3 regions of the Leeia speluncae genome follow, and region 2 is predicted to be linked to each of the others. Evidence: predicted binding sites of a transcription regulator. Region 2 holds the regulator's gene; each other region holds the start of a gene.
What was found. The regulator FNR, encoded in region 2, switches genes on or off when oxygen is low (the NO sensors DNR and NnrR bind a similar motif). The targets are predictions, from matches to a motif close to TTGATNNNNATCAA.

Region 1 (3,288 bases), on a different contig from region 2:
ATCGTCTGGTTCACTGCCACACGGAAAATCTTATCCTCACCTAATTCATTTTCCCAAGCACCACCGCGCTTAGCCAAATATTGAATCAGTTGACCAACCGTCGCGACTTCATCCGGCAACACGATTTCTTCAGTCTCTCGACCAAAAGACTCGCGAAGGCGAGCAAAATATAATAATTTTAAATTTTTCATCTACTTACTCATCAAACCAGCTTGCGTCTGGCAACTTACTAAAGACTTGCCGCAACCCCTTGCCCCAATCTTGTCTGATGCGCCTAAAATAAGGGTCTTCAGCATCAATCCGGTGTGGAATGGCTTTAGCAAAAGAATCCGTTCGGTACAGCAACATATCAATTGGTAAACCAACGGATAAATTACTTTTAATCGTCGAATCAAATGAGATCAGCGCACACTTTGCCGCAACAGCCAAAGGCGTATCTCGGCGAATCACGCGATCAATAATTGGCTTACCATACTTGGATTCGCCAATTTGAAAATACATGGTGTCTTTGGTTGCCTCAATAAAATTTCCTTGAGGATAAATATTAAATAGACGCGGCTCTTCACCTTTAATTTGCCCTGCGACGATAAATGAGCAGCCATAATCCACATTGCTGGCAGACAAGTGCCCATCAGAATCACGGTTAACAACCTCTCGTACCGTCTCACCAACCAACTCCGCCACTTCGTAAAGCGTCTTCACCGTTAAAATCGATTCTTCATCTTTTAACTGCGTTCGCATTCTCAATAGACTAATCACACTTTGAGTAGTTGCTAAGTTCCCCGAGTTCATCATTACGATTAAACGTTCACCCGCCTCTTCAAAGATATGCATTTTGGCGAATGTCGCAATATGATCTACACCTGCATTGGTTCTAGAGTCCGAAGCGACCAGTAAACCTTCATCGAGCAGCATGCCTAGACAGTATGTCATTTCAGCGAAATCCAACGAGCAAAGAAAATATATTACCCCAGCGACACAAAATTGAAAGTACTTTTGTGACCAGAAAAAGCAGAAACCCGCCAAGTTGGCGGGTCTCATCAATAAACTAACTAAGAAATTAGCTTAATTTGCGCGAATCATCAAGAGTGGCGTGGTTGCCATTCTCATCACACCTTCCGCAACACTACCAAGTAACAAGTGATCAAAACCGCGCTTGCCGTGTGTTCCCATGACGACAATATCTGCATTCCATGCTTTTGCATCGTCACTAATCACTCTAGCAATGCGTTCACCGTAAGTCTGGTGCAGCTGAGAGTCAACCGTAATAGCAGCTGCTTTCACTTTTTCTTCCGCTTCGGCCAACACTTTTTGGCCAGCTGTAATTAAATTTTGTTGCAGCTCAGAAGTATCAATAAACTCAGCACCACCCCAAAAGAATTGCGCTAAGTCGACCACATGCACTAAGCGAATAATTGCATGCTGGTCTTGTGCAAACCGGATGGCTTCCTGCAAAGCAACGTTAGAAGTTTTACTTTCATCTACAGGTACAAATATACGTTGATACATGATGCATCCCTCTCTATGAAAGAGTCTCTTTACTAGCGACTCTATTTATGACAGTTTCAAGATACGCCTTTCAGTTTTTTGAAACCTTGACGAATATCAGCGATTACCTAGGATTAGAGAAATTTGATGATATTTAGTTTCATCTCTTTGCTAGCTTGCAATTAACACATAAAATGGATAATTAAGCTTTTCCATATTTAGTAAAAAATGGCAAAAATTACGCTACCGACAATCTCAAATTGTCACTTCCAAACTAGCCTCCCTGTCACGGTTACCCATTTAAATTATGGCAATCATTTAGGGCATGACTCGCTGGTTTCCATACTGCATGAGGCTAGAGTGCAATTCTTGCACCAACTGGGCTACACAGAGATGAAAATGGAAGATGCGGGATTAATCTTACGAGATTTAGCAGTGCAATATCTTGCAGAAGCGTTCTATGGAGATATACTGGACATCTCTATCGAAGTTGCTCAACTTTCTGGTTGCGGATTTGAACTACTTTATGAAGTAACCCATCAAAGTTTAGGCAAAAAAATTGCAAGAGCACAAACCTCTATGGTTTGCTTCGATTATCAAACACATAAAATTATGAAATTGCCAAAGAGTTTTGCAGATCGTTACCAGACGCCCCCCGCAAACTGAACGGCCTTATGTAACACTGCACAGATAAGGGAATACAATGAAAAGATATGAACACAATAGCCCAGAAGCAATTGCACGCATCATTGCGATGATGATTGTTACTGACGCTGAAGTGCACCCTGGTGAGATTGATATTTTAGAAACACTCAATGCGTATGATGTAATTGGCCTGACTAAAGAACAATTTACGCAAGTATTTCACGACTACCTAGCTGATATTTCTGATGAGCAAGATGAAGAAGGCAATGTTCATTTAGTTTCAACTGAACGCCTAAATCATATGCTGGATGATGTAACAGACCCAAAAAAACGTCTGTTAACCGCAGCTATTTTGCTTGATGTCACCAAGTCAGATCATGAACTACAAGAAATTGAAATTGCCGTCTTCCAACACATTCTAAAGCACTGGCATTTATCATTAGATGATATCGAGGCGAGCATTCAGGCTTTGTAAGCGGCACAAGTCCATCGACTGGAAGCCTGAGTAAACAAGTTTTGTTTCTCAGGCTACGCGCCAGCCTATTTGCGTATCGATGTTAAACGGCAATGTGCTTGCCATAAACTCATGAGCATTTCCATCAATATACAGTTTGGCTACCGGAACCACACCATTCAGGCTATTCATTAGCCATAGATGTTTTGCTTCAAGCAACTCTGCTAATAAAACATCGCCAATTTCGACAGTTTGATTTTCTGCACGAAGCTGATCTAATACCAACTGCCTAGTTAGACCCGCAACACCACATCTCGATAAATCTGGCGTTAACCACTGCCCATTTTGCATTTGCATGATTAAGTTTGTCTGTATGCCTTCAATCACGCAACCTGATTGATCCAATAAAAGACCATCGAAAGCGGCAGCATTTTTTAATCGGCTCTTTGCTAGGACATTTTCTAAGCGATTTAAATGCTTTGCGCCAGCCAATAAGGGTTGCCAACCAAGACGTACATCAGATAACTCCACTTTAACACCGGAGTGAAGCATGGATAGATCTGGGCGTTTCCATTCCACTATCTGACTGACTCGGGTCACAATAGGCGCTTCAGGTGCAGCATATCCTCGCTGACCAATTCCACGACTTAAAGTAAGTTTGATCACAGCGGTTTGAAGATCGAGATTCTCTTGTGAGAGTT
Region 2 (3,288 bases):
ATTAAACGATTGCACCGTTCCAATCACAGATGCTGTACTTGGCCCAACCACCACCCAATCAGTGGTAGCAGTTTCCCAGTTGCCCGCAGAATTCAAAATTAAACGACTAATACGCTGGGCACCCAACCAAGGATCACCCTGTTTCACAAACCAACCGCCAGCTAAGTGACCATAGCCTTTGTCTTCTAAGAGCTGAATCACATGATATAGCGTATCTTTTTGCTGACCCAATTTACTAGAAGCCAAGGTCGTTGTTTGAGGTAGGCGTAAACAAATTCTATCTGGCGCCAAATCCATTAAACTTTTGACATACTCAGCGGCCGGTATACCAACAGCATCACCCGCACCAATCAGTACATCTACCGCTAAGTGGCTAACGGCCTGACTTTTCAATCGCCAAAGTGCAGATAACTGACTGGCATGAAAATAAATATCTAAAGGATTAATTGCCTGCAAATAAACATTTGAATATTCAGGAATAAATGCCGGCAATACGTTATTTTCACCTTGCAAACGCAATTTAAAATTAACCGTTCCACCTGTTTCAATTGCACCTTTTCCAACCTTACCCCACCAATTTTGGATAATTTCATCTACAGAAAGTCCATTTAATGGTAATTGTAATGTTGCAGAATTAATTCTCTTACCTTCATAATTGCACAAGCGAATTTCCCATTCACTTGCAATCGCTTTTGAAAGCTGAGTTTCATCACTCACTTTGTCAGGCCAGATTTCTGTCAAGCTAACTGGTAACGACATCCGGCCAACGACAGGTTTCTGCCAAGCGCGATGCAAAGCAGCATCGTTTAATCTTGGCTGACGATATTGTTTAGTGGTAGGAAAGACCGCAATATCTTCTAGCATCAGCGATAGCGGATGATTCCAAGCTCTCGGTACCACTACCGATGGGAATTCTACGTTACTGCAATCGTACTGATCGAGTTTTAAAGGGGTCATGGCATGTGTCTAATGTAATCATGTTATGGCTCAACTATGCCGTTTTACAAAACGCCTCGTCTTGATTTTCATCAAGTTCGCGATATGCCTCTTTGCTAGAGAACGCTCTTCATGCGGTAAAATTTGTTCTATATCAATAGATTGTCGACACCCAATGATTCTTAACATGGATTAACACACTTATTTTCCAATAAAACTTTATTACGAAAACAAATGTGATTAATCAGAAAAAACAATACACAATTACCTTTCATTTTTAATTACCGTTAACGGCGAAACAACAGAAATCACGCAAAACCACTATTTTCTTTGTTAAACCCTCATCGTAATTCATAAATTAGGGTAAAATGCATTCACAGTTTATTTGGCAGCCAACGCAATGACTACTTCAAGCACAATCTCTATTCAAGAAGTTTCTTTAAAGCACCTACGGGTTGCTTGCTCTAGTTGTAGCCTGAAAGAACTTTGCCTTCCCCTAGGTTTATCTGGCGAAGAAATGACCCAGCTAGACTCGCTCATCAGCCAACGCATGCGCATCAAAAAAGGTGAGCATCTGTACAGTGCTGGTGATCCAATGGCTTCTTTATATGCAGTTCGTCTTGGATTCTTTAAGATGAGCGTGGTTTCTGAAGATGGCAGAGAACAAGTAACCGGCTTCCAAATGGCTGGCGAACTACTCGGCATGGATGCCATTAGTAACGATACACATACTTGTAGCGCCATCGCGCTAGAAGACAGTGAAGTTTGCGAAATTCCATTTGCGGAACTAGAGCAATTAAGCCGTTCTATTCCATCTTTGCAGCACAACTTCTACAAAGTCCTATCGCGTGAGATCGTCCGTGATCACGGTGTGATGATGCTGCTTGGCAATATGAAAGCAGAAGAACGTCTTGCTGCGTTCTTAATCAATCTATCTCAACGCTTTGCCTTACGTGGTTACTCTTCTAAAAACTTTATTTTGAGAATGACCCGTGAAGAAATTGGCAGCTACCTTGGTTTAAAATTAGAAACCATTAGCCGTAGCTTCTCCAAGTTCCAAGACCAAGGTTTTATCCGTGTCTCTAATAAAGAAGTGGAAATCCTTGATCTAGAAGCCTTGAAAGCCCTACTTGCTGGATGCCCAGAGAAGTAAAACCGTTCATTCAATCACTTCGTTAGTGGTATGCCACTAACGAAGTGATCTCTCCTCAGCATCTCTCGTTTAATTTGGTAACTAATAAATTCTTCTCGGTTACCCGTCTATCTAGTATTCTTCTCTTCAAGCCAAATAATTAGGATCGACTCCATGCTTAGATTGAGTTTGGAAGCATTGCAGGTACTAGATGCAATTGACAGGGAAGGTAGTTTTTCTGCAGCAGCAGAAGCACTTCACCGAGTACCCTCTGCCATTACCTATATTGTACAAAAACTCGAACAAGACTTAGGCGTTCAGATTTTTGATCGCAGTGGACACCGAGCCAAGTTAACGCAAGCAGGTATCGAATTACTGATTGAAGGTAGACACCTTCTAAAAGCCGCAACGGCTTTAGAGTCCCGCATCAAACGAGCTGCATCTGGTTGGGAAACAGAGCTCACTATTGCCCTAGACACAGTAGTTCCAACGCCTGTTATTTTCCCCTTGCTCGAGCAATTTTATCAGCAAGTAAATGGCACAAAGATTCGGCTAACGCACGAAGTATTTGGTGGTTCTTGGGATGCGCTCGTCGAAGGCCGTGCACAGCTTGTCATCGGCGCCCCCGGAGAATCCCCATCAGAAAATGATCTTGCATGTCACCAAATTGGGCAAATTGATTTTATTTTTTGCGTAGCCCCCACACATGCGCTTGCCAAAGTACCAGAACCATTATTAGCGAGTGACATTATGTGGCACCGCTCCGTTGCCGTGGCAGATAGTTCAAGGCAATTAGCCCCGCGCTCTTCAGGCATTCTCCCTGGCCAAGAAACCTTGCTCGTACCTGATATGCGCACCAAGCTAACGGCTCAATTAGCAGGCATCGCCTGTGGCTACTTGCCAAGAACACTAGCAGAACCCTACTTACAAAGCGGGCGGCTCATTCGCAAAGAAATTAATGAAAAACGAGCGAATGCCCATTTTAATTTAGCGTGGAAAAGCAAAGAAGAAGGCAAAGCACTTCAGTGGTGGATTGAGCAACTATCTACACCCTATTGGTGTAATAAAATTATGGAAAGCTGCGCGCTACTCAATCAGCCGTATTAAACAGCGGCAACCTTATTGTACCGACAATGGCAGTATAATTCTTGCTTCACAGCCGCTCTGATCATGGCGGTTTTGAAGCGCAATTTCACCGCCGTGTAGTTCCACCATATTTT
Region 3 (3,288 bases), on a different contig from region 2:
AATTACCTTCTTGGTAATTTTATCGTTTTTGGGAGGGGTTAGATGACTTTTGAGTAGCGTGCTGCAGTTTGTTTTTCTCGTAAATGCTGATCGAAAACCATGGCGATGTTTCTAATCAACAGACGTCCTTTCGGTTGTACGTAAACAGCCTCTTTAGATATAGACAGTAACCCATCTTTTGCTAATTGTTGAAGTTGTGTTTGCTCGGCAGAGAAAAAGTCTAGGTAAGAAATACCGTACTTCTTTTCGAGTAACTGGATATCAACTTCAAAATCACACATCAATCGCTGGATTAAATCACGTCTAAGTACATCTTCTTCTGTTAAGTCCATTCCGCGATACAAGGGGAGGGTGCCTTTGTCTAGTGCGGCATAGTATTCTTCTGTTGTCTTTACATTTTGGCTGTAACTAGTACCGATTTTACTGATGGCCGAAACGCCGAGGGCCAACATATCAATATCATCGTGCGTTGAGTAACCCTGAAAGTTTCGATGAAGCGTTCCGGCGGTTTGTGCGATTGCTAGCTCATCATTCGGAAGGGCAAAGTGATCCATGCCGATATAAATATATCCAGCGGCAGTTAATTTTTGAATTGCTAGGTTCAAAATATCTAACTTTGTATCTGCAGAGGGTAGATCTGCCTCATTGATCCGACGCTGAGGCATAAACGCATGCGGCAAATGCGCATAGTTATATACAGATAGTCTATCAGGCCTAGCCGCAATCACTTTATCTAGTGTTGTAGAAAAGCGTTCTACGGTCTGTAACGGAAGTCCGTAAATTAAATCCATTGAAACAGACTGAAAACCATACTTTCTAGCTGCGGCTAAGGTGGATAAGGTTTCTTCTTCAGATTGAATTCGGTTCACTGCCACCTGGACGTCCGCATCAAAATCTTGCACGCCAATACTCATGCGATTAAAGCCAAGTTGACGAAGTAGCGCGACCGTTTCTTCAGATACTTTGCGTGGATCGATTTCAATCGAAAACTCACCTGTCGTATCATCCGCAAATTGAAAAGTGGATTTTAGTTTTTGAATTAACCTGGTTAATTGCGCATCTGATAAGAAAGTAGGAGTGCCGCCACCAAAGTGTAGTTGTTCTACTTTGGCATGTTTTGCAAAATGGGGAGCAACAAGGTCAATTTCTTTATCTAGGTAGTCTAGATATTGGTCGGCTTTTGATTTGTCTTTTGTGATGATCTTATTGCAAGCGCAGTAGTAACAAATGGTATTGCAAAAAGGGATGTGCACGTAGAGTGATAGGGCTTTTTCATTTCTATCTAGAAAATGTGTTTTTGCCTGCACCTCAAAAGACGATTGAGTAAATCCTTCATGAAATCTATCTGCTGTTGGATAAGAAGTATATCGAGGCCCGTTGCCTGATAGTCGTTCGATCAACTGCTTATCAAAGATGATGTCTTGCTGAGTTTTCTCGATATTGGCTGAATCTGATTTCATGGAATGTTGCCCGTTTGATTTGACTATGGGCATCATAAGCGTTAGGGCAATTTTATGAGTTGACGTTCATCAAGTGGATGAGTTCAAGTTAACTTAGTACCCGAAAACACAAAGGCCCTATCAGCTTTCACTGATAGGGCCTCGTGTTGTCTCGACTCTCTTTATTTTGCAGTCTCGCCGATTCTAACCGGTCTGTCAGACTGTTCTCCTTTGCTAGCTTGCTTTCTGGCTACATGGCTCGCGGCGCCTGAGAATGTTTGATTCAGGTTTGCTTCGCTGTAGCGGTTCTGCTTGTTCAGCAGATGTGCGTATTTTCCTTATTATTGCGTCAGCGTCAATACCTTGAGGTAAATCAAATTTACGTTTACGTAATATGTAAAATAAAAATGGTTATGCACCAAGATCGAGCATTAATGCGGGCTGTGGGTCAGTTGATGCCCCTTTTTGGTTTTTGACCATCTGGTTAGTTTGGTGGCTAAGCTAAAAATTTAATTTGTTGAAATATATTTTCTAAAATTTCTTTGGAATAAAACTATATAAATCAATTGCTTAGGTTTGTTATTTTGACGTTAAGGTAAATCGATCGTGTTTTTTTAAAAATTTATATAAAAAAATAAAAAAACAGAAAAAAAGTAGAAAAATGTAGATGAATTCTGTTTTATGCGTATTTTTGCCCTGTCATCTGCGGGTAATAATCAGATGATTAAATACGCCTCGTTCAGCCGCTTTGTGTGCGCTGTACCACTTAGGCTGGGAGGAGTGCGATCGACCCGGCACCAATTCTTTATCGATGGGTATGGTTTACTTGCCGATCGAACCTGTGCGAACTAACGCAAACTTCCCAGTGTTGTGCTGGTGTTTTCATCGGAGGAGGGTACATCTTCCCCGATGTCTCTGTGTGTGAGTGTTCGACATGCCTTTCCTATTTCACCGGTTTTGAACGATTGAATCAGATGTGATGCATTTCTTGCTAGCGGTCACTTATCTTGTGATGAACGTAAATTTTCGAAAATACGGAGATCAACAAGGAACTTGTATTTTTCAATGGGCACTTACTTGTTGTTTGTGTAATAATTAATCAGTTAAGAATTTTTACGCAAAAAGCCTTTTTTGAGTTGAAGTTTCTTCATTTGAGGGGCTTGCGACCTGAGAGGAAATCTCTAGATGCACCATTTTGGGGCTAGTGTTTAGAGGAAACCTCCGTCTTTTGTTTTTTTGTAACTCGTCGACAGAAAGTTAAAGCTTATGTTCCAGCATGTAGATGCCTACGCCGGTGATCCAATTTTGACCTTGGTAGAAACCTTTAACAAAGATACCCGCGCGAATAAAGTGAATTTGGGTATTGGTTTGTACTACGATGAAAACGGCAAGATTCCTCTACTAAACTGTGTAAAAGTTGCTGAGCAACGCCGTGTGGCTGCTGAACAACCTCGTCCATATCTACCGATGGAAGGTTTTGGCCCTTACCGTGAAGCCGTTCAGCGTTTGCTATTCGGTGCAGACCACAAAGTATTGGCAGAAAAGCGTGTTGCGACTGTACAGACAATTGGTGGTTCTGGCGCGTTGAAAGTAGGTGCTGACTTCATTAAGCGTTATTTCCCAAATAGCGAAATGTGGGTGAGCGATCCTACATGGGATAACCATCGTTCTATCTTTGATGGTGCAGGCGTGAAAGTAAATGCTTACCCATACTATGATAGCGAGACTGGTAATGTACGTTTTGCTGACATGATTGCATGTTTTAAATCATTGCCAAAACAAACCGTTATCCTATTGCACCCATGCTGCCATAACCCTACTGGTGTTGATCTGACCAAAGAACAATGGC

Region 1: LIN78_RS12570 (universal stress protein) is a predicted target of FNR. The motif match lies at 1,596-1,609, and genes of this name have one in related genera.
Region 3: hemN (oxygen-independent coproporphyrinogen III oxidase) is a predicted target of FNR. The motif match lies at 1,520-1,533, and genes of this name have one in related genera.

What each region holds. Positions count from the first base shown of each region.
Region 1 covers NZ_JAJBZT010000006.1:235,032-238,319, reverse strand. The annotation lists gene moaD (molybdopterin converting factor subunit 1) at 1-191, opposite strand, end outside; gene LIN78_RS12575 (proteasome-type protease) at 196-933, opposite strand; gene LIN78_RS12570 (universal stress protein) at 1,066-1,509, opposite strand; gene LIN78_RS12565 (acyl-CoA thioesterase) at 1,717-2,154, shown strand; gene LIN78_RS12560 (hypothetical protein) at 2,192-2,608, shown strand; gene pabC (aminodeoxychorismate lyase) at 2,657-3,288, opposite strand, start outside.
Region 2 covers NZ_JAJBZT010000016.1:16,834-20,121, forward strand. The annotation lists gene LIN78_RS17495 (hypothetical protein) at 1-957, opposite strand, end outside; gene fnr (fumarate/nitrate reduction transcriptional regulator Fnr) at 1,337-2,089, shown strand; gene LIN78_RS17505 (LysR family transcriptional regulator) at 2,243-3,175, shown strand; gene LIN78_RS17510 (sensor histidine kinase) at 3,188-3,288, opposite strand, start outside.
Region 3 covers NZ_JAJBZT010000004.1:167,181-170,468, forward strand. The annotation lists gene hemN (oxygen-independent coproporphyrinogen III oxidase) at 39-1,460, opposite strand; gene LIN78_RS08665 (amino acid aminotransferase) at 2,706-3,288, shown strand, end outside.